2 regions of the Lactiplantibacillus sp. C232 genome follow, and region 1 is predicted to be linked to the other one. Evidence: predicted binding sites of a transcription regulator. Region 1 holds the regulator's gene; the other holds the start of a gene.

Region 1 (8,037 bases):
GCTGACCGCCCTCGTCATAACCAACGTAACCAGGTGCCGAGCCAATCAAACGACTAGTCGAATAGCGTTCCATGTATTCAGACATGTCGATCCGAATCATATTATCTTCAGACCCGAACATCGCTGCTGCCAAGGCTTTTGCTAGCTCCGTCTTACCAACCCCAGTTGGTCCTAAGAACATAAAGGAACCAATTGGCCGACTCGGATCTTTCAACCCGCTGCGCGCACGGCGAATAGCACGAGCCACTGCGGATACGGCTTCTGGCTGTCCAACAACCCGTTCATGCAAAATCTTTTCCAAGTTAACTAAGCGTTCACTTTCAGATTTTTGCAATTGCGTTAACGGAACCCCGGTCCATTCGGCAACGACCTGAGCAATATCCTCACCTGTGACTTGTAAATCATAGTGTGGTGTTGCCCCCTCAGTCACTTCGGCGTCTTGGTCAGCTTCGATTCGATCTAGGCGTTGCTTCAGTTGCATCTCCTGCTTACGAATATCAGCGGCCTGTTCAAAATCTTGTGCTTCGATCGCTGTTTCCTTATCCTCACGCAGTTGCGCTAACTTGTCCTGGTTCTTGGATAGCTTCGTTGGTTGATCCATCTGATCGATGCGGACTTTAGCTGCCGCCTCATCCATCAAGTCAATGGCCTTATCAGGCAAGAAACGATCACTGATATACCGGCTGGATAGCTTGACTGCTTGATCAACAGCTTCATCCGTAATCGTAACCCGATGATGTTCTTCATAGCGTGGCCGTAGTCCATCTAAGATTTCAACGGCTTCGTCTTCGGTCGGTTCATTGACCATGACCGTTGCAAAACGCCGTTCCAACGCAGCGTCAGATTCAATGTACTTTTGATACTCATTTAAAGTGGTTGCCCCAATCGTTTGGAGTTCCCCTCGTGCAAGTGCGGGTTTCAGAATATTAGAGGCATCAATAGCCCCTTCAGCACCACCGGCACCAATCAAGGTATGCAATTCATCGATAAATAAGATCACATGGCCATCGTTGTAAATTTCATCAATCACTTTTTTCAGGCGGTCTTCGAATTCACCACGATACTTTGTCCCAGCGACTAGTGACCCCATATCGAGCATCATCAAGCGCTTATCTGCCATATCAGTTGGCACATCACCGGCCACAATCTTTTGGGCTAGACCTTCGGCGATTGCAGTCTTCCCAACCCCAGGTTCACCAATCAAGACCGGATTATTCTTCGTCCGCCGTGACAGGATCTGAATGACCCGTTTGACTTCCTTGGAACGACCTACTACCGGGTCCATTTCTTGTTCACTAGCTAATTGGGTCAAATCGCGCGCCAGAGAATCCAAGGTTGGCGTTCCTTCAGTCTTCTTGCCACCGCGATTAGCCGCGTTACCCTTGCGCTTACTCATGGCGTCACTGACACCTAGCTTGCGAAGAACGACTTTACGCGTCTGACCTAGATCTAAGTTTAAATTCATTAAAATTCGCGAGGAAAGGATACTTTCATCAGAGAGCATCGCTAACAACAAATGTTCCGTTCCAATCTTGTTGGCACCGAGCCGTTTTGCTTCATCACCGGCAACGGACAAAATTTCTTTGGCCTTTGGTGAATATGGCAAGTAAGTATCCTTGCCAACATTGCTCAACGTCCCATAGCCAGTGAACCGTTCGATTTCTTCACGAATGTCATCTTCACTAACGGCATATTGTTGTAGCACCTTATTAGCAATTCCATTCTTTTCGATGGCCAATGCTAATAGCAAATGCTCCGTACCAACTGCCTGATGCTTGAAATATTTGGCCTGTTCCTGTGCCAGTACCAGCACACTTTTGGCACTAGGTGTAAATAAGTTATCCATTGCGATTCCTCGCTTTCTTTAGCTTTCGTAACGCAAGTGGTTCAAGATTCCGATAATTATCCGGGCCCGCAGACTGTTTTCTAAGTCCCGGTCCGTTAATCCTAACGTCTCGTGGTCAATCGCCACTAAAATCAATTGCGCTTCTCGACGATTTAAGACGTCGTCCTCGTATAAACTTTGGACGACCGCATAAGCATCTCGTTGTGTGATTGAATCGCCGATCACCTGTATGAGGGCGTCCAACACATCAGCATCATCGACCAAATTAACCTTCTCAATGCGAATATAACCACCACCGCCACGTTTACTTTCAACTAAGTAACCATTTTGGATCGTAAACCGGGTCTTAATCACATAATTAATCTGTGAGGGTACCACGTTGAAAAGGTCGGCAATTTCTGACCGTCGAATTTCAACATGCTCCGAGTCCGCCAAAATACTTTTTAAATACTTTTCAATAATATCCGAGATATTTTGACTTTGCATGTGCTTCACCCTTTTCATTATCTTTGACTAATATTGACTATTATTATACGAGGATAATGGAAAAAAGCAAAGAATTTCACCCAAACCGCGGACTAGCATGTGCTTAACGGTTGTTACAGCATAGCACGCCAAACGTTTGCTTTCAATTGATTCAACCGTTTAGAACCTCATAATGATTAAATTATTAGGTCTCCATATTCATTGAACTACCTATTTAAAATATGTCAAGTTGAGTCACTCCTCATTGCAGGCGATGGGCACTGGTATCACAACGATGAACAGCAGTTCCGAGACTAATTTCTCCGAGCTCATGACTAACAGTGGCTGTTGCCTTGTCGGGATTATGAGTCACAACCACCGTATTCTTCACATGGCTGACTTAGTGAGTAACGTCGCAAAAGTGTCCCCTGACCGTTGAAACACCCCTGCTTACAAAAAAGGCCATAAAAAAAATCCAGCCAAATGACTGGATTAGTTGGTTTAACCGTAATCGGGAAAACAGGATTTGAACCTGCGACCCCTACGTCCCGAACGTAGTGCTCTACCAAGCTGAGCTACTTCCCGAGAAAATTAAATAAAAAGCCTTAGCACTTAACTAAGACTGTGTTAAACGATCGGGAAAACAGGATTCGAACCTGCGACCCCCTGGTCCCAAACCAGGTGCTCTACCAAGCTGAGCTATTTCCCGATACTAATGCACCCAGTAGGAGTCGAACCTACAACCTTCTGATTCGTAGTCAGACACTCTATCCAATTGCGCTATGGGTGCTTATTTAAAATGCCGAGGACCGGGATCGAACCGGTACGGTTATCACTAACCGCAGGATTTTAAGTCCTGTGCGTCTGCCAATTCCGCCACCCCGGCAAATTAAAAGCGGAAGACGGGATTCGAACCCGCGACCCCCACCATGGCAAGGTGATGTTCTACCACTGAACTACTTCCGCATAATAAAGCTATTAAATTGTAAATGCCGACTAGAGGATTCGAACCTCCGACCTCCTCATTACTAGTGAGATGCTCTGCCAACTGAGCTAAGTCGGCATGTGCGGGTGAAGGGACTCGAACCCCCACGTCGTAAGACACTAGAACCTAAATCTAGCGCGTCTGCCAGTTCCGCCACACCCGCATGATGTTAATCATGCCTTGTTGCCGGTTCAAACAGTTCTTACTGGTATGCCTTGACAACTATTTAACTTTATCATCATGTTGAATACTTGTCAACAACTTTTTTCAAATAAATGGATAAATATACTTTTTACTGGATAAACAAGTTATATTTTTCCGACAAGAAATATTATAGCACGGTAGCCGAAAATAGCAAACCCTATTTTCAAAAAAAGGTGAATAAATTTCAGTAAACCCAGCTTTTTCGCCCTTTTGCGCCTGAAATGTTGTCCCGACATTCTGCCCGTCCCGCAATTATTTAGTCAACTCGGCCGTTATTTCCACTCACATTTTAAAATCGACAGTTCCCTTTAATACTCATTAATTATGCAAAAAAAGCGAACTCGCATCACTGCGAGTTCGCTAACTTCATCTCAATTAACCTTGTTTTTCAATCTTCGTCTTACCGTGCATATATGGAACTAATACATCTGGAATCGTAACCGTCCCATCTTCATTTTGATAGTTTTCCAAAATAGCTGCAACGGTCCGACCGACAGCTAAGCCACTCCCGTTCAAAGTATGAACGAATTGCAATTTGCCATCGTCATCGCGATATTGAATGTGCGCCCGCCGAGCTTGGAAATCAGTACAATTTGAACAACTCGAGATTTCCCGGTACTTGTCTTGTTCTGGGAACCAAACTTCCAAGTCATGTGTCATGGCAGCTGTGAAGCTCATGTCACCAGTCGTTAACGTAATAACGTGATATGGTAACCCAAGTTTCTTTAGCAATGATTCGGCATTGTTGGTCAACTTCTCTAATTCATCCCATGAATCTTCTGGTTTCGTGAACTTAACCATTTCAACCTTATTGAATTGGTGTAAGCGAATCAAGCCTTTCGTATCACGACCAGCACTACCAGCTTCTTCACGGAAGGCTGGTGATAAGGCCGTAAAGTAAACTGGTAATTTTTCAGCTGGAATAACTTCATCACGATAATAGTTGACTAATGGCACCTCGGCCGTTGGAATCAACGTCAAATCTTGCGTCGTAATCCGGAAAGCGTCTTCCTTGAACTTAGGAAATTGGCCGGTACCGTACATAGATTCATCAGTGACCATGTATGGCGGCAAAACTTCCGTATACCCTTCAGCTTCGTGCTGGTCTAAGAAAAAGTTGTAAACGGCGCGTTCCAGTTTAGCACCATCGCCCACGTAGTATAAGAAACGACTACCAGAAACCTTAGCACCGCGCTCAAAGTCTAAGATGCCTAAATCTTCACCGATATCCCAATGTGCTTTCGGCGTAAAGTCAAAATGCCGTGGTGTCCCGATTCGACGTAATTCAACGGCATCTTCTTCTTTCAAGCTAACTGGTACGTCGGGATGGGGCATGTTTGGTAAATGTGCAGCCATATCCTGAACTTGGGCATCGACTGTCCGCCGTTCTTCATCCAACGTCTTCACATCGGCGCTAACTTTTTGCATTTCTGCAATTTCGGCACTAGCGTCTTCCTTGTTCCGCTTCTTCTGTGAAATTTCGCCTGAAACTTGGTTACGCGTCGACTTCAATTGTTCGCTCTTGGCGATCAATTCACGACGCTTTTCATCAGCGGCCAATAAATCATCGATGTCACTCGCAGCAACGCCCCGATGACCAAGCTGTTCTTTTACAAAATCTGGATTTTGACGAATCATTTTAACATCTAACATAACGACGTCTCCTTTTCACTTTTAATCGTAAATAAAAACAGTCTCTCCTCCCAATTGGGACGAAGAGACTGCGATTCGCGGTACCACCCAAGTTCAGGATCATGATTAATCCCACCCTTAAACGGATAACGGCCGTGCCGTGCAGTATTACCTGCCCACATTGTCGCGCCGGAGTTTCGACTACCGATTCACACCACCCACCGGTTCTCTGAACGTCTACTTAAAAACGCGCCGTGTTTAATATTCACTGTCTACTATAAAACATTGATTCTAAAAAGGCAACTAGCCTAAACTAGCCACTTTTTCGTCGATCAACCGAATGACTTCCTTACGCGCATCCGCATCGGCGACAAAGTCCAGCTGATCCCCGTCGATCTGCATCTTCGGGCTATGATCATAATTAGCGTACCAGTCGTCATAGCGTTCATTCAAAGTCTGATAATATTTATATAAATCAGGATCTTGATCAATTTGTTCGTAAGAACGGCCCCGCTTTTGGATTCGTTTGAGCATCGTATCAAAAGAAATATTGATATGAATAAGTAAATCAGGACTCTTTTGATGAGACGCTTCTGGCAATTCCTGCATCATGTTATCTAATAATGAATCATAAATGTCAACTTCGGTATTCGTCGCCCGGCCAAGATCACCATTCAAATGAAATAATAATGAATCTTCAAAAATCGACCGGTCTAAGACGTCCAGATCGTTAGCAAAAGCTGATTTAATACTGTCTAACCGTTTATTTAAAAAATAGATTTGTAATAAGAAGGCGTACTTCTTAGGATCCTTATAAAATAACGGCAAAATGGGATTATCATCAACTGACTCGTAAAACGCTTTAGAACCAAAGTGGTTAGCCACTAACTGCGTTAAACTCGTCTTGCCGGCACCGATTGTTCCTGACATTACAAGCATGGGGCGTCTCTCCTTTTAATCACGTCAAAATTTTGATTATCTCTAAAAGCAACACTACATATTGTACGCACCCACGTCTTAAAATGCAATATCTGGTGAGTCAATTCAGTAAAAAACTTCGCACCAGCCACAACTGCGACGCACTAGTCAGCGATCCAAGCAACTCACTAACACACACTGGGTTACCCAAGCCGGCGCTGGTGGCACTTCAGCTTTGAGTGCGGCCTCTGACCAGCATAATCAAGCGACAACGTGTCGTGACCAAATAATACTCAGTTGAGACGAACCCACATTGCTAAACCGAAGACAATTTAAAAGCGCACGCTAGCTAATTCCTAACGTACGCCATAATATAGTATTAATTGGGGGCGGTCATCAATAATACGGCTAGCTTATTACTTGGCCGCCTTTTCTCGAGCTTGCAGCAAGCTGACGTACTGTTCGAGAGTCAAATTGTGCTTAGTCATGAATTCCGCACTCGCCTTACCAACGTAACGGAAATGCCAAGATTCATAGTCAATCCCGGTCGACTGCTTACCATCTTTAGTAAAGCGCAACACAAATCCATAGTCCGCCGCGTGATTAATCAACCACTGCTGACCCTTGTTCTTGTCGGATGATGACAATAATTGATTACCATGAGTGCTGTACCAGTGCGTGTTCATGATATCTGCTGCGAGACCAGTTTCATGCTCACTACCACTAGGAACTGCGACATATTCTTTAGTCAGCTTTAAGGCTTCCTTGGCTGATTTTCCTTGATTCTCATAGGTTTGAATCGACTGATTCCAAACCTCTTTTTGATAAGCAACTGAACGATACCCAGACACGATTGTTGCTGGATAGCCGGCTTTTTTTGCCCCCGCTAGAAAGGCTTCCAATGGTTTGACGATAGAACTACGGACTTCAATACCATCCACGCTCGACTTATTAAATGTCATCTCAGCGCGCTTATGCCACTTATTGACGACCACTAAGTCGCTATCGGTCGATTTAACGCCTTTCGGTAAGGCACTAATCAGTCGTTGCCGCTTGGTCTGTGTCTTCGTCGACTTAGCACTCGTAGAACTACTAGTCGCTTTAGACGTCGACTGGCTAGCACCACAGCCAGCCAGGACACCTGCTAATGACACTAATGCTAGACCTCTTAACAAATTTCTCTTTAACATCTCTCTCGCTGCCTTTCTCATTTCAGCTTAGCATAGTCATAGCCGACTAGCCTATTCTTAAGGATAAGTTTGCGAATTTTTAATGATTCCATATTCTCATTCTATCAAATTACCATAGATATCAGATTAGCGCACCCTCAATTTGCCGCTTGCTATCATTACAATCGTGCAAGCCCCCATTCATAACGATCCGCCGTGACCATCTGTTGTGAGCAGTGTTATCAGCATAAATCAGGACACCTAAAAATACGACCGCGCCTTGAGTTGACAGGTCCAACTCTCGCCGTCAAAAAATGCGATTGACCCAGTGTCAACCGCATTTACTCAAACTATCAAAGTGCGTGCTTAATCTTGATGATGTCGTTTGCGTGTCAAATCAACCTTGTCTAGCGGAATCATCTTAGTATGATAGCGAATCTTATAATAGACATACAAGATGATGAATAACGGGATGCTCATATAGGTCACCCCAATAGCCTGCCAATCAAGCGTTGCAAATGAATGTAAGTCTTGACCAATAATGACCACGACACACAAGATAAAGGCGAACCACGGGCCAAATGGGAACCACTTGGCATGGTACCGCAATTCACTCAATTGATGACCCTGCTTAACAAACGCGCGACGGAAACGCAAATGCGAAATAGCGATTCCTAGCCAAGCGATAAAGCCCGTTAACCCACTGGCCGAAACGAGGAAGATATAAATTCGTTCACCGAATAGACTCGACAAGAACGTGAGTAATCCAATCACCGTCGTTCCTAATAATGCCATGATTGGAATCCCACGACGATTGA
Region 2 (8,037 bases), on a different contig from region 1:
TCGAACCGGTTTAAGAATTCTGGCTTGAAGTAGTCCGTCAACCGGCTAGTGATATCGTGCGTCTTGCCTTCAGCAGCGGCACCAAAACCGACATTAGCTTCACTGTCGCCAGTCCCAGCGTTGGAAGTCATGATGATGATCGTATCCTTGAAGCTGACAGTCCGACCTTGTGAGTCGGTCAGCCGGCCATCATCGAGGATTTGCAAGAACATGTGCATGACATCCGGATGAGCCTTTTCAACTTCGTCTAGTAAGACTAGGCTATATGGATGACGACGAACCTGTTCAGTTAACTGACCGGCTTCTTCGTAGCCGACATAGCCAGGCGGTGAACCGATCAACTTAGCCACTGAATGTGGTTCCATGTATTCACTCATGTCAAACCGAATCATGGCATCTTGAGAACCAAACAGTTCCTTAGCAAGTTGTTTAGCCAATTCAGTTTTACCAACCCCGGTTGGGCCGACAAACATGAAGGAACCAATTGGCCGGCCAGTTCCGTTCAGACCGATTCGATTACGCCGGATGGCCCGGGCAACTGCTTCAACCGCTTGGTCTTGACCAATAACCGTACTCTTAAGGTCGGGTGCTAAGGTCTTCATTTGAGCCTGTTCCTTAGCCTGCAAGTCACCAACTGGAATACTTGTCTTTTCTTCGACAATTTGTTCCATGTCCTTGACTGTTACAGTGGCAGTATCGTTATTAGGCTGGTCTGAACTTTCATCGGGCTTAGCTTTTTCTAACTTAGCAACTTGATCGCGATAGTAGGCGGCTTTTTCGTAGTCTTCCTTCTTCAAGGCGTCCTGTTTCTGCTTTTCTGCCTCGTCGATCTTTTCTTGAATCGTCTTTGGATCGACCGTCTTCAACGTCAAGTTCTTACGTGAACCAGCTTCATCGAGTAAATCGATGGCCTTATCAGGTAAGAAACGATCTTGAATGTAACGATTTGACAACTTGACGGCTGCCACAATGGCATCTTGATCGTACTTAACGTGATGATAGTCTTCGTACTTCTTCTGAATACCTTCGAGAATCTTGATAGATTCTTCCACGCTCGGTTCGTTGACCGTGACCGGTTGGAACCGGCGGGCGAGGGCGGCATCCTTTTCGATGTCGCGGTATTCGTTTAATGTCGTGGCCCCAACTAATTGGAAATCACCACGGGCAAGGGCGGGTTTCAGGACGTTCCCAGCATCCATACCACCTTCAGCATTACCGGCACCCATGATTTCATGGATTTCGTCAATGAAGAGGATGATATTCGGATTGCTTTGAACTTCCTTCATTAATTGTTGCATTCGTTGTTCAAATTGACCTCGAATACCGGTACCTTGAACAAGGGAAGCCACGTCCAAACGAATAATTTCTTTATCTAACAGTTTTTGTGGAACTTGACCAGAAACGATTTTCTGTGCTAGTCCTTCCACGACCGCCGTTTTACCAACCCCAGCTTCACCAATTAAAACGGGGTTATTCTTGGTCCGGCGATTCAAAATCTCGATAACCCGATTAATTTCGGTATCGCGACCAATCACTGGATCGATTTTGCCCTGTTTAGCTTGTGCTGTTAAGTTGAAGCCGTATTGGCCAAGGAGGCCACCGCCGTTGTTATTGCCACGACGATTGCCGCCATTAGGACCAGCTGGCTGGGTCGGTGGGGTCTGTTGTTGCCGGTAAGCGTTATTAGGATCAACGCCACCCTGCATTGCACGGAAAATGTCGTCAAGACCACCAAAACCGAATGGATCTTGTGCCATATCAGCACCTCCAACTCCGTTATTTGGTTGCTGTTCCTGATTCTTTAGCAGTTGATAGCAATTTTGACAAAGGTTGATTTGTCGCCGCTGACCGTTGACGCTCGTATATAAATGGATCGTCGCTTCGTTCTTATGGCAATTGTCACAAAGCATTATGCTGTCACACACCTTTCGCATCAGAAATATAACTAAATCGATTAGGATCATAGTTAAAGGTTCATCGGCTCTTTGACCTTTGTTGACCTTTGACTATTAGTATAGCGAATTTACGGACTGTTGCAAGTGAAAAGCCTCAGGGTCAAAACTGGACGTGCGGCCGGGATAATTCGCAATGGCTGATTGATTCAATTATTTCTGAATAGTCTGGATAGTCGCAACTCATAGCTTGTCATGTAACCGGATTCGTTGTATATTAATTATCTGGTTAGGATAAGTGATGATGTAACTGTCTGTCTATATTATAGTACAAAGCGGTTTTTTTGCATGTATCGAGCCTGACCAGTTTTGATGTTTGCAGCGCATCGTTTTTCATTGGTGACCGTCAACAGCCAGTGAGCGGCGGAGAACTTTGTTCGTAAATATCAAAATAATGATGCAGTAATGTGTCAACCTAACTTTGAGGAGGCGGTAATTGTTTGGCAACGGATTATACCCAGTTAATGGAAGCGTTGCGTCATGGCGAACGCGACAGTTTTACCGTAACGCCGGATGAATTTATGGCTTTTCACGATGCCTATATGAAGTATGAGTATCGTAAACGAGTCATTGGTATGGCAGACTTAGATGGCCGCATTGTTTACCATTTCGAGAAGGATGGTAAGACAACCAATTAATAGGCCTAGCTTGAATGAAAGGGCTTGTATTTTAATTGGATAATTGCTATCATCATTATTAAGGGCTCTTGAGTATACGTGTTGGCGGCAACTCGAATTGACTCGGAACCAATTTTAAATTTATTTATCTTGAAGGAGATCGAATAGTTATGGAAAAGAAAGAATTTCACGTTATCGCAGACACTGGTATCCACGCACGTCCCGCAACTTTATTGGTACAATCAGCAAGTAAGTTCAACTCAGAAATTACGTTGCAATACCAAGACAAGTCCGTTAACTTAAAGTCCATCATGGGTGTTATGTCACTCGGTGTTGGTAAAGACGCTGACGTTACCATTTCTGCTGAAGGTGCCGACGAAGCCGACGCTATCGCAGCTTTAACTGAAACGATGAAGAAAGAAGGATTATCTGAATAATGGCTGAAAAGGTACTAAAAGGAATTGCGGCCAGTGATGGTGTTGCAATTGCTAAGGCCTATATGCTAGTTGATCCAGATTTATCATTCGAAAAGACAACAGTTTCCGATACGGATGCTGAAGTTGCACGGTTACATGACGCTTTCGATGCTTCCAAGGCTGAACTAAAGGTCATTAAAGACAAAGCGGTTGAAAACTTGGGTGAAGAAGAAGCAGAAGTTTTTGAAGCTCATATCACCATTTTGTCTGACCCAGAAATGCTCGGACAAATTGAAGGTAAGATCAAGGATGATAAAGTCAATGCTGAAGAAGCTTTGAAGGAAGTTACTGATACTTTCATTTCAATGTTTGAAGCGATGACGGATAATGCATATATGCAAGAACGAGCCGGTGATATTCGCGACGTAACGAAGCGGGTCTTAAGCCACTTGTTAGGGGTAACCTTACCAAGTCCAGCTTTAATTGACTCCGAAGTAATCGTGGTTGCCCACGATTTAACACCTAGTGATACAGCTCAACTTGATCGTAAGTATGTTAAGGGCTTCATTACTGACATTGGTGGTCGGACTAGTCATTCAGCCATCATGTCACGGACGCTTGAAATTCCAGCGGTCGTTGGATCTGAATCTGCCACGACTGATATCAAAGAAGGCGATACGGTCGTCTTGGATGGTATCAACGGTGACGCTTTAGTAGCCCCAACGGATGCTGAAGTTGCTGATTACCAACAAAAGGCTAAAGACTTTGTTGCGCAAAAGGCTGAATGGGCTAAGTTGAAGAACGAGGCCACCGTTTCTAAGGACGGCAAGCACTTTGAATTAGCTTCTAACATCGGGACACCTGACGATATGGATGGGGTTTTGGATGCTGGCTCTGAAGCCATTGGATTATTCCGTTCAGAATTCTTGTACATGAACAGTTCAGAATTACCTGACGAAGATACCCAATTCGAAGCTTACAAGAAGGTTGTCGAAGGGATGAACGGCAAACCCGTTATTGTTCGGACCATGGATATCGGTGGTGACAAGGAATTACCTTACTTGCCATTACCTGATGAAATGAACCCATTCTTGGGTTATCGGGCTATTCGGATTTCCCTCGATCGTGATGACATCTTCCGGACCCAGTTACGTGCGTTATTACGTGCGTCACATTACGGTCAATTACGGATTATGTTCCCAATGATTGCAACGCTTGACGAATTCCGTAAAGCCAAAGCTATCTTTGAGGAAGAAAAAGCCAAGTTGGTTGCAGCTGGTACGCCTGTTGCTGACGACATCAAGCTTGGTATCATGATTGAAATCCCAGCGGCAGCTATTTTAGCTGACCAGTTTGCTAAGGAAGTCGACTTCTTTAGTATTGGGACTAACGACTTGATTCAATACTCATTTGCTGCTGATCGTGGTAACGAACAAGTGTCATACTTGTATCAACCATACAACCCATCGTTGTTGCGTTTGATCAAGCATGTTATTGACGCTGCTCACGCGAACGGCCGCTTCACGGGTATGTGTGGTGAAGTTGCTGGGGATCAGATTGCGGTGCCATTATTGATGGGCTTAGGTTTGGATGAATTCTCAATGAGTTCAACTTCCGTGCTTAAGACACGTTCATTAATGAAGAAACTTGATACTAAGGAAATGGCTAAATTAGCTGATAAGGCACTTAACGAGTGTGTTACTAACGAAGAAGTCAAAGAATTAGTTGAAAAGAACGTCTTCGGTAAATAAACAATCAAACTAAGAGCAAATCTGTGGATTTGCTCTTTTTTTGTGGGTAAATGCGGGTCATTAACCAGTTTGTACTAGCCCCGGGTTTAGCACGACGGGGGAGTGGGCTACCCGCACCGGTATGATGAGAGCTGGCACAGTACATGACGCGAATTGACTGGACATTTAGGCATTGTGATAATTGTCCATAGTTGCGACCGCGCTAGTCAATGATGGACACAGGGCACATTGCTACTCGCTGTTGACGGTGAAGAGTTGGTGTAGTGGAAACGATGTAATGGCGGTGTTGAGTGATGCCTAGCGATTACAATTCATCATTTCGAATTCATTTTCTATAGGTGTAGCTGGTCAGATAGATTTTGTCATGAACTCTTAATTTATATTAAGATTATTTGCAACTCGGATATTTAACCAATATAATGTTTATAATATAGGCATTAAGTCGAATTCGTGATGATCATGAAATAATGATCTAAGCGCGGTTAAGCAACATCGATTAGCAGCACGGTTAATTGATGGAAATAAGGGGAGAATCTACGTGAATATCGGGATATTTACAGACACATACTATCCACAAGTGAGTGGGGTCGCAACGTCAATCAAGGTGTTACGCAATCAACTCGAACGGGCTGGTCATCAAGTCTATATCTTTACGACCACGGATCCCCATGTTGATAAGAATATTTATGAACGCAATATTTTTCGGTTTACGAGTATTCCATTTGTTTCGTTCACGGATCGGCGCATCGCCGTTCGCGGGCTTTTTAAGGCTTACCAGGTTGCTAAGGATCTTGGCCTGGATATTGTTCATACGCAGACAGAATTCTCCATGGGGATGATTGGTAAGTTTGTTGCCAAACAATTAAAAGTCCCATGTATCCATACGTACCACACGATGTATGAGGATTATCTACATTATATTGCGAATGGTAAGTTGTTAAAGCCATACCACGTTAAGGAGGCCACACGGGCGTATTGTTATCATCTGAACGGGATTGTAGCACCGAGTGAGCGGGTTGCAAATACACTGACGGGCTACGGCGTTAAAGCGCCAATTCGCATTATTCCGACTGGAATCGACATTAATCAGTACGAGCAGCAGTCGACGGTGGATTATCGGCAAAGACTCGGCTATCAGTCTGATACGCCAGTATTACTTTCCTTGAGTCGTTTGGCCTACGAGAAAAACATTCACGAAGTCATTGCAGCCCTACCGGCGATCTTAGAACAGGTGCCGAATGCCCAACTCCTGATTGTAGGTGATGGTCCGGCACGTGAAACACTGGAAAATCAGGTTCAAGACGCCGGCTTAACGGCGCACGTACAATTTACCGGTGAAATTGATAATGATGAAGTTTATAACTATTACCAGATGGCTGACCTGTTCGTTTCGGCTTCGAACTCAGAATCACAGGGGCTGACGTACATTGAAGCAATGGCTGCTGGCCTTAAAACGGTAGTGGCTGCTAGTCCGTACACGGATCAATTACTTGATGATCCGTCACTGGGGACGACCTTTACAAGTGAGACCGATCTGATCAAGGATGTTGTGCGTTATTTACAACATCCCAATACTTTTAACGATCCCAAGCCACGGCAGAAGAAGCTTTACCAAATTTCCGCAGAGTATTTCGGCAAGCAAGTGATCAACTACTATCAAGACGTACAGCTGGCGTATTCTGAATCAGCGGATAAATCGGCGAATATTAGTAATTAACGTGTGTCAAATCGTCAATGAGCACCGCCAAAACGGGGATGCTTATTCGACGTATGACGCGTAAGGGGACGAATTATGTTAGACATTACCATGTTTTCAAAAGCTGACTCCGTCAAGGGTCAGGGAGTCGGCAGCGCCTATCTAGAATTGATGCGGTTGTTGCGGACCCATTGGCAGGATGAATTTAATATTAAAGTCAATCGATATGGGCGCTCCGCCGTTTCACATTACCATACGGTTAATCCAATGTTTTACCTGTCTACGTTTATGCCTAATCGAGGCCGTAAAATCGGTTACGTGCATTTCTTACCAGAGACGCTCGAGGGTAGCTTGAAGTTGCCACGACCATTCCAAATGATTTTCAATCGTTATTTAATCTCATTTTATAAGCGGATGGACCACATTGTGGTGGTGAACCCGACCTTCATTCCAAAATTGGAAGCATACCATATCAAAAGAGCGGATGTAACGTATATTCCGAATTTTGTCAGCAAACGTGAATTTTACGAAATGACTAAGGCTAAACAGTTGCGCTTGCGCCAACAATACGGCTATGATCAAAATAAATTCATGATTATCGGGACCGGTCAGATTCAGGATCGGAAAGGTGTTCCTGATTTTATTACGCTTGCAAAGCAGAATCCAGATATCCAGTTTGTATGGGCCGGTGGGTTCTCGTTTGGCCGAATTACGGATGGTTATCAGGAGTTGAAGCAGGTGGTGGATAACCCGCCAGCTAATCTGTCGTTTCCAGGCATCGTTCCTCGTGAGAAATTGGTGGACTATTATAATATGGCGGATCTTTTCTTACTGCCTTCTTATAACGAGTTATTTCCGATGTCCGTGTTGGAAGCTTTCAGTTGTGGGACACCAGTATTGCTCCGGGATTTAGATTTGTACCGGGCAATCATTGATGGCTACTATCAAGCGGCCAGTGATGTTGATGATATGCAACGACAGATCGACCAGTTACGCCATAATCCAGCCGGGTTGCAATTCTTGCATGACAAGGCGGTTTTGGCTGCTCAGGATTATTCGGAAGAGCGCCTTGCCAAAGTTTGGCATGATTTTTATTTGCAACAGGCAAAAGAGGGGTAGTCAATGACAAGAAAAAATATCTGGTCATTACTCGTAATGGTTGCGTTAGGCGTCGGCATTTCGTGGTACTCACTGCGCAATGTCAAACTAAGCAATCTAATGGACGATATTCTCACTTTGAATTGGTGGTGGTTATTAGTTGCGTTAGGGTGTGTCGGACTATACTTCGGTCTGGAAGCCGTGGTGGTGCAAAAGTTTGTCAGGCACCGTTATCGGAACTATCGCTTTAAGAGTGCCCTGCGCGTTCCTTTAGCCGAGCAACTATTCAACGGTATCACCCCGTTTTCTTCGGGTGGCCAACCTGCCCAAATCTTCGTGATGGCACAATCAGGGATTGACGCTGGGCGGGCAAGTTCAGTTGCATTGATGAAGTTTGTTGTTTTTCAGGCCATGGTGGTATTGAATTTCTTATTCGCCATGTTAATTGGTTTTCATTACTTAGCTGAAAAGTTAAGTTACCTGTCACTATACGTTTTGTTAGGTTTT

Evidence for each region. Region 1 encodes CtsR, which represses protease genes until heat stress. Its sites were predicted from a motif close to TTGGTCAAAAAAGGTCAAANA; they were not measured.
Region 2: the regulator CtsR is predicted to act here: its motif matches at 1,983-2,003, upstream of MZO41_RS09535 (ATP-dependent Clp protease ATP-binding subunit).

What each region holds. Positions count from the first base shown of each region.
Region 1 is NZ_JAMSKZ010000013.1:83,026-91,062, reverse strand. Features, by position in the region: gene MZO41_RS12430 (ATP-dependent Clp protease ATP-binding subunit) at 1-1,846, opposite strand, end outside; gene MZO41_RS12425 (CtsR family transcriptional regulator) at 1,865-2,332, opposite strand; tRNA gene MZO41_RS12420 (tRNA-Pro) at 2,823-2,896, opposite strand; tRNA gene MZO41_RS12415 (tRNA-Pro) at 2,947-3,020, opposite strand; tRNA gene MZO41_RS12410 (tRNA-Arg) at 3,028-3,101, opposite strand; tRNA gene MZO41_RS12405 (tRNA-Leu) at 3,112-3,197, opposite strand; tRNA gene MZO41_RS12400 (tRNA-Gly) at 3,206-3,277, opposite strand; tRNA gene MZO41_RS12395 (tRNA-Thr) at 3,302-3,374, opposite strand; tRNA gene MZO41_RS12390 (tRNA-Leu) at 3,378-3,459, opposite strand; gene serS (serine--tRNA ligase) at 3,876-5,153, opposite strand; gene MZO41_RS12380 (deoxynucleoside kinase) at 5,436-6,071, opposite strand; gene MZO41_RS12375 (M15 family metallopeptidase) at 6,467-7,240, opposite strand; gene MZO41_RS12370 (amino acid permease) at 7,586-8,037, opposite strand, start outside.
Region 2 is NZ_JAMSKZ010000008.1:148,797-156,833, forward strand. Features, by position in the region: gene MZO41_RS09535 (ATP-dependent Clp protease ATP-binding subunit) at 1-1,910, opposite strand, end outside; gene ykzS (protein YkzS) at 2,393-2,590, shown strand; gene MZO41_RS09545 (phosphocarrier protein HPr) at 2,740-3,006, shown strand; gene ptsP (phosphoenolpyruvate--protein phosphotransferase) at 3,006-4,736, shown strand; gene MZO41_RS09555 (glycosyltransferase family 4 protein) at 5,275-6,453, shown strand; gene MZO41_RS09560 (glycosyltransferase family 4 protein) at 6,529-7,551, shown strand; gene MZO41_RS09565 (lysylphosphatidylglycerol synthase transmembrane domain-containing protein) at 7,555-8,037, shown strand, end outside.